DNA from 3 places in the Kutzneria kofuensis genome. Region 3 is predicted to be linked to each of the others. Evidence: riboswitches for the same ligand, from Rfam matches in the RefSeq annotation. Region 3 holds a riboswitch; each other region holds the start of a gene.
What was found. A riboswitch is a leader RNA that binds a small molecule or an ion and turns the genes downstream of it on or off. The one in region 3 is predicted to bind cobalamin.

Region 1: linked by a shared signal. The riboswitch ahead of BJ998_RS29105 (CbtB domain-containing protein) and the one ahead of metE (5-methyltetrahydropteroyltriglutamate--homocysteine S-methyltransferase) in region 3 are both predicted to bind cobalamin.
Region 2: linked by a shared signal. The riboswitch ahead of BJ998_RS35275 (ribonucleoside-diphosphate reductase subunit alpha) and the one ahead of metE (5-methyltetrahydropteroyltriglutamate--homocysteine S-methyltransferase) in region 3 are both predicted to bind cobalamin.

Annotation. Positions count from the first base shown of each region.
Region 1 is NZ_JACHIR010000001.1:6,290,702-6,292,954, reverse strand. It holds gene BJ998_RS29115 (cyclodeaminase/cyclohydrolase family protein) at 1-241, shown strand, start outside; gene BJ998_RS29110 (bifunctional 5,10-methylenetetrahydrofolate dehydrogenase/5,10-methenyltetrahydrofolate cyclohydrolase) at 238-1,059, shown strand; cobalamin riboswitch at 1,110-1,229, shown strand; gene BJ998_RS29105 (CbtB domain-containing protein) at 1,263-1,478, shown strand; gene BJ998_RS29100 (CbtA family protein) at 1,503-2,253, shown strand, end outside.
Region 2 is NZ_JACHIR010000001.1:7,725,452-7,727,704, reverse strand. It holds gene BJ998_RS35275 (ribonucleoside-diphosphate reductase subunit alpha) at 1-1,296, opposite strand, end outside; cobalamin riboswitch at 1,411-1,619, opposite strand; gene BJ998_RS35270 (SDR family oxidoreductase) at 1,751-2,253, shown strand, end outside.
Region 3 is NZ_JACHIR010000001.1:1,072,224-1,074,476, reverse strand. It holds gene BJ998_RS04915 (TIGR01777 family oxidoreductase) at 1-728, opposite strand, end outside; cobalamin riboswitch at 790-1,012, shown strand; gene metE (5-methyltetrahydropteroyltriglutamate--homocysteine S-methyltransferase) at 1,132-2,253, shown strand, end outside.

The DNA.
Region 1 (2,253 bases), 5.2 Mb from region 3:
GGCGGGCGAGGTCCTGGAGCTGGCGCGCAGGATCCGGCCGGGGGCCAACGTGAACGTGCTGTCGGACGTGGCGGTGGCGGCGGTGTCGGCCCGCGCGGCCATGCAGGCGGCGGCGGTGAATGTGGCGGTGAACCGGGCGTCGATGACCGACGTAGTCGCCCGAGCCCGACTGGAAGCGGAACTGGCCCGTATCGGCGACGAGGTCGCCGCGGCCGAGAAGTTCATCGAGGAGCTGGCATGACCCTCATCGACGGCCGCGCGCTGGCCGCCACCATCCGTGCCCGGATCGCCGACGACGCGGCCCGGCTGCGGGCCGCCGGCACGACCCCGACGCTGGCGATCGTGGTCCCCACCGACGACGAGGCGACGGCCTGGTACGTCCGCTCCATCGTGCGCACGGCGGAGAAGGTCGGCGTCGCGGTGCGCGTCGTCGACGAGCGGGAGCTGCTTGGTCCGTGTCTGGCGGAGCTGTCGGCGGACCCGACGGTGCACGGCGTGATGTGCCAGACGCCGCTGCCGCCGGGCATCAGCCGCGACGACATCGCGGTGCACATCGACCCGGCCAAGGACGTGGACGGCGCCAACCCGACCAGCCTCGGCCGCCTGGCGGCGGGGCTGCCGGCGTTCGCGCCGGCGACGGCGCAGGCGGTGGTGGAGCTCCTGCGGGCCCACGGCACGACGCTGGCCGGCGCGGACGTCGTGGTCGTGGGCCGCAGCACGGTGGTCGGCAAGCCGGCGGCGCTGCTGCTGCTCGCGGAGAACGCGACCGTGACGGTGTGCCACTCGCGGACGAAGGACCTGGCGGTGCAGACGAGCCGGGCGGACGTCGTGGTGGCCTGCGTCGGCAGCGCGCACGTGCTCGGCGCGGCGCACATCCGCCCGGGCGCGGTGGTGATCGACGTCGGCACCAACCCGACGACGGACGGCGGCCTCGTCGGCGACGTCGACACGCAGGCGGTGGAGCCGATCGCGGAGGCGATCACCCCGGTGCCGGGAGGTGTCGGTCCGGTGACGACAGCGCTGCTGCTGCGCAACGTCGTGACCGCTGCTTCACACTGATTTCATACTGCCTGCTCGGCGGATTGACGTGCCCCGATCGGGGTCCGTAGTGTGCGGCGCTGAGTGATGGTGTGCGTAAGCCGGTGGGATTCCGGCGCGGTCGCGCCACTGTGTGCCCGGGTCCTCGGACGCGGGCGAGCCAGACACCACGCCATCACCTGCCCCACGAACGAACGGGACGCACGATCCCCGAAGGAGGCTCCATGAGCACCATTCCCGCGACCACCGCCGTTCCGACGCCGGTCGTCCTGCCGCTGCCCAAGGCGATTCTGTGGCTGGGCGGCACCGTGCTCCTCGCCCTGGCCCTGTACTACTTCATCGGCATCGACCAGGGTGCCACCTCGGTGTTCGGCGACAACATGTACATCCACGAGTTCGTGCACGACGCGCGCCACTTCCTCGGCTTCCCCTGCCACTGATCACCAGGGGCGGGACAACCGAACATGGAGAAGCGAATCATCCTGCGGGGTGTGCTGGCCGGCGCCCTCGCCGGACTGTTGGCGTTCGTCTTCGCCCGGATCTTCGCGGAGCCGCAGATCCAGGCCGCGATCGACTACGAGAGCGGGCGTGACGAGGCGCAGGCCGCCCTGGACAAGGCCGCCGGCCTGCCCGCGGGCGACGAGGGCCCGGAGATCTTCAGCCGGGCCATCCAGGCCAACGTCGGCATCGGCGTCGGCATGGTGCTGTTCGGCGTCGCGATGGGCGCGCTGTTCGCCGTGGCGTACGCGGTCTGCCTGGGCCGGGTCGGCAACCTGCGGCCGCGCACGCTGTCGGTGCTGGTCGCCGGCGGCGGCTTCCTCGGCATCTACCTGGTGCCGTTCGTGAAGTATCCGGCCAATCCGCCGTCGATCGGCCACCAGGCGACGATCGGTGTCCGCGGCGCGTTGTACGTGCTGATGATGGTGTGCTCGGTGGCGTTCCTGATCGGCGCCGTGGTGCTGGGCAAGCGGTTGGCCAAGCGGTTCGGCAACTGGAACGCGACGCTGCTGGCATCGCTGGCTTTCGTGGTGGTGATCGGGGTCGTGATGGCGCTGCTGCCGTCGCTGGGCGAACTCGCGGCGAACGTCCGTGATTACGGCCAGCAGGCGACCGAGACGCCGCAGCCGCTGCGCAACCCGGCCGGCCAGATCGTCTATCCGGGTTTCCCGGCCGATGTTCTGTGGGACTTCCGCTTCTACTCGCTCGCCGCACAGG
Region 2 (2,253 bases), 6.7 Mb from region 3:
GGGCTCGGCCGTCTGGTTGCAGGTGCGGTTGGCCGTGTCCTTGAACGTCATCCAGCCGTTGCCGGTCTGCGCCAGCGTGCGCATCATCTTCGCGTACAGGTCACGGGCCTTGACCGTGCGCACGGCCCGGCCCGCTTCCTCGGCGGCGCGGTAGGCGCGGTCGAAGTCCTCGCCCCACAGGTCCGGCAGCTCCGGCGTCTCGTCCGGGTCGAACAGCGACCACTCGGCGTCGGCCTCGACCCGGCGCATGAACTCGTCCGGGATCCAGTTGGCGATGTTGAGGTTGTGCGTGCGGCGCGCGTCCTCGCCGGTGTTGTCGCGCAGCTCCAGGAACTCCTCGATGTCCGGGTGCCACGTCTCCAGATAGACGCAGGCAGCGCCCTTGCGCCGGCCGCCCTGGTTGACCGCCGCCACCGAGGCGTCCAGCGTGCGCAGCCACGGCACGATGCCGTTGGAGTGGCCGTTGGTGCCGCGGATCAGGGCGCCGCGGGAGCGGACCCGGGACCACTGCACGCCGATGCCGCCGGCGAACTTGGACAGCTGCGCCACCTGCGCGTACCGCTCGTAGATCGACTCGAGCTCGTCGCGCGGCGAGTCCAGCAGGTAGCAGGACGACATCTGGGTGTGCCGGGTGCCGGAGTTGAACAGCGTCGGCGAGCTCGGCAGGTACGCCAGCGAGGACATCAGGCGGTAGAAGCGGATCGCCTCGCCCGCGGTGTGCGACAGGCCGCAGGCCACGCGCAGCAGCCAGTACTGCGGGCGCTCCACGACGGCCCGGGTGTTGGGATGGCGCAGCAGGTAGCGGTCGTACACCGTGCGCAGTCCGAAGTACTCGAAGCGGCGGTCCGCGTCGGCGTCGATCGCGTCGTCGAGCTTGCGGGCGTGGGTGGCCACGAACGTGGCCGTCTCGTCGCCGATCAGGCCCTCGCGGTGGCCCAGCGCGATGCTCTGGCTGAACGAGTGGATGCCCTGGCCGCGGACCTCCTTGTCGATGTAGGCGGCGAGCAGCTGCGCGGCCAGCTTGGAGTACTCGGGCTCCTCGGCCACGAGCTCGGCGGCCGTCTGGATGGACAGCCGGTCCAGCTCCTCGGTGGTCGCGCCGTCGTACAGGCCGTTGATCGTCTTGGTCGCCACCCGGAGCGGGTCCACCTCGGCCAGGCCGACCGCGCAGCGGCCGACCGCCTTCACGATCTTGTTCACGTCGACGGTTTCGACGGCGCCGCTTCGTTTTCGCACCCGCATCGTCGGGTGGGGATCGGCGTCGACCCGCACGACAGTCTGGTCGGAGACCGTCACAGCCTTGACTCCTCGCACGCTGTGGGCCGCTTCGGGCGCGCGAGGACACGGTTGGCGCGTGCGCCAAGGAGTCCCCACGCCCTCCCTCGGGGCCTGGACACGGGCCCGTTCACGGTGCGAACGGGCGAGCGGGCAGGTCTTCGGACTCACGGGCATGCCTGGTCGGCACCTACTGGCCGTCGCTTCCCGGACGCGTGCGTCCAGTGCTTCGTGACGGCGGTCGTTCCCGTTCACCGCTGCGGGGCAGTCCCGGATTCGCACCGGGTTCCCTCTTACGACGACCACCTTGGCGGGGCGGCCGAACCAGCTCGGTGAGCACAATACATGGACGGCGAGCAGTCGCAAGCACCCACATGTTGTGTCGGCGTGTCAGCTTCCCGGCACCGACAGATGTGTCAGCGGTCACCGCCGCTCTTATTGCACCGTTCGTTCTCAACAGACTATCGTCGGCGACATGGACTTCACCAAGACCGTTGCCGTCGTGACCGGCGCGAACCGCGGCCTGGGCCGCCAGTTCGCCGAACAGCTCATCTCCCGCGGCGCCAAGGTGTACGCCACCGCGCGCCGCCCGGAGACCGTCGACATCGAGGGCGCGATCCCGCTGCGCCTCGACATCACCGACCACGCCAGCATCGAGGCGGCCGCCGAGGTCGCCGCCGACGCCACCCTCCTGATCAACAACGCCGGCATCTCCAGCGAGACCTCGGTGCTGGACGCCGATTTCGACACCATCCGCCTGGAGCTGGAGACCCACTACGTCGGGCCGCTGGCGGCGATCCGCGCCTTCGCGCCGATCATCGAGCGCAACGGCGGCGGCGCCGTTCTCAACGTCGCGTCCGTGCTGTCCTGGCTGCACGCCCCGGGCAACGGCGCCTACGTGGTGGCCAAGGCGGCCGAGTGGGCGATGACCAACCTGGTCCGCCAGGAACTCGCGCCCAAGGGCATCACCGTGACCGG
Region 3 (2,253 bases):
ACCCAGGGGGTGGGGCGGCGCAGGAGTTGGCCGAGTGAGCGGACCATCTCGGCGTTGGTGACGGGTTGCGGGCCGGAGAGGTTGAGGGGGCCGCTGATGTCCTGCTGTTCCAGGGCGAACCGGATGGCGGCGACCTCGTCGGCGAGGGAGATCCACGACAGGTACTGGCGACCGGTGCCCATCCGACCGCCGGCGCCCCAGGCGACCATGGGGCGCAGCTGGCCGAGCAGGCCGCCGGTGGGGGAGAGCACGATTCCGGTGCGCAGCAACACAACCCGTGCGTCGGAGGCCGGCTTGCACGCCTCCTCGCGGTCACGGTCCATCTCGGCCAGGAACCCGGCGCCGGCCGGCGCGGACTCGTCGATGACGCGGTCCCCGGTGTCGCCGTAGTACGCGACGGAGGAGCTGTTGAGCAGCGCGGGAACGCCGTGCGCGGCGACGGCGTCGGCCAGTACCCGGGTCGGAACCACGCGGCTGGAGAGCAGTGCGGCTTTGAACGACGGGGTCCACCGCTCGGCGGTGGTGTCGACCGCGCAGAGGTTGATCACGGCGTCGACCCCGTCCAGCGCCCCGTCGGCGATGACGCCCGCGTCGGGATCCCACGACCGCTCGTCGGCGGCCGCGGCCGGGCGGCGGACCAGCCGGATCACCTCGTGCCCGGCGGCCCGCAGGACCGGCGTCAGCGCGGTCCCGATCACGCCGGACGCGCCGGCCACGACAACGCGCATCGGTCCTCCCAAGGTCGGGTTAACGGCGTTAACTCTAGCGGTGGTCCACCACCCCGGCGCTACAGTGGGCAGCGCAGCTGGTTCGGGCGCCGTGGGCTACACGACGGCGACCGAGGCAAGAGGGAACCCGGTGCGAATCCGGGACTGCCCCGCAGCGGTGAGTGGGAACGACCGCCGTCAGACGGCACTGGGCCACCCGGCCTGGGAAGCGACGGCCAGTAGGAAACCCGGCGAGCGCCGGACCGCCCACGAGTCCGAAGACCTGCCCGCTGTGCATCCCACGACCGTGGGGTGCTGGCCGAGACCTCGCGGGTGGGTCGTCGCTCCAGTCCCGACCGGATGCCGGTCGAGGCCGGTCACGCGCGCGCCCGCGGGTCCACGTGGACTCGCGAAGGAGAGCCCCGTGACCCCGACAAGCACCGCCAGCCGTGCCACCGTGTACGGCTATCCTCGCCAGGGCGCCGACCGCCGGCTGAAGAAGTCGATCGAGTCGTACTGGGCGGGCCGTGTCGACGCCGATGCCCTGCTCGGCACGGCGCGTGAGCTGCGCCGGCAGAACCTGGCCGAGCTGCGCGACGCCGGCATCGACGAGATCCCGAGCAACTATTTCTCGTTCTACGACCATGTCCTGGACACGGCGTGGCTGCTCGGCGCGATCCCCGAGCGGCACCTCGCCGCCGTGCCGGACGCGACGACCCCGGCCGGCCGGCTGGACCGCTACTTCGCCATGGCGCGCGGCACCGCGGACGCGCCGCCGATGGAGATGACCAAGTGGTTCGACACCAACTACCACTACCTCGTGCCGGAGCTCGGGCCGGACACCCGGTTCACGCTGGACGCCGGCAAGCCGCTGGCGGAGTTCGCCGAGGCCCTCGACCAGGGCGTGCGAACCCGGCCGGTGCTCGTCGGCCCGGTCAGCTTCCTGCTGTTGGCCAAGGACCCGACCGGCGCCGACGGCTTCCGGCCGCTGGACCTGCTCGACCGGGTCGTCCCGCTGTACGTGGACCTGCTGCGGCAACTGCGCGCGGCCGGCGCGGAGTGGGTCCAGCTGGACGAGCCGGCGCTCGTCACCGACCAGCCGGCCGACGTGCTGGGCAAGGTCGCCGAGACCTACGCGGCCCTGGCGGCCGAGCCGGCGCGCCCGAAGATCCTCGTCGCCTCCTACTTCGACCGCCTCGGCGACGCGCTGCCGGTGCTGGCGTCCGCGCCGGTCGAGGGCCTGGCGCTGGACTTCACCGGCAACGCCGCGGCCAACCTCGACGGCCTGGCCAAGATCGGCGGCGTCCAGGACAAGCGGCTGGTCGCCGGCGTCGTCAACGGCCGCAACGTCTGGGCCGTTGACCTGGCCGACGCCCTCGGCACGCTGGGCACGCTGCTCGGGCTGGCCGGCTCGGTGGACGTGGCGGCGTCCTGCTCGCTGCTGCACGTGCCGCTCGACGTCACCCTCGACACCGACCTGGACCCGGAGATCGCCGGCTGGCTGTCGTTCGCGCGGCAGAAGCTGGACGAGATCGTCACGCTGCGC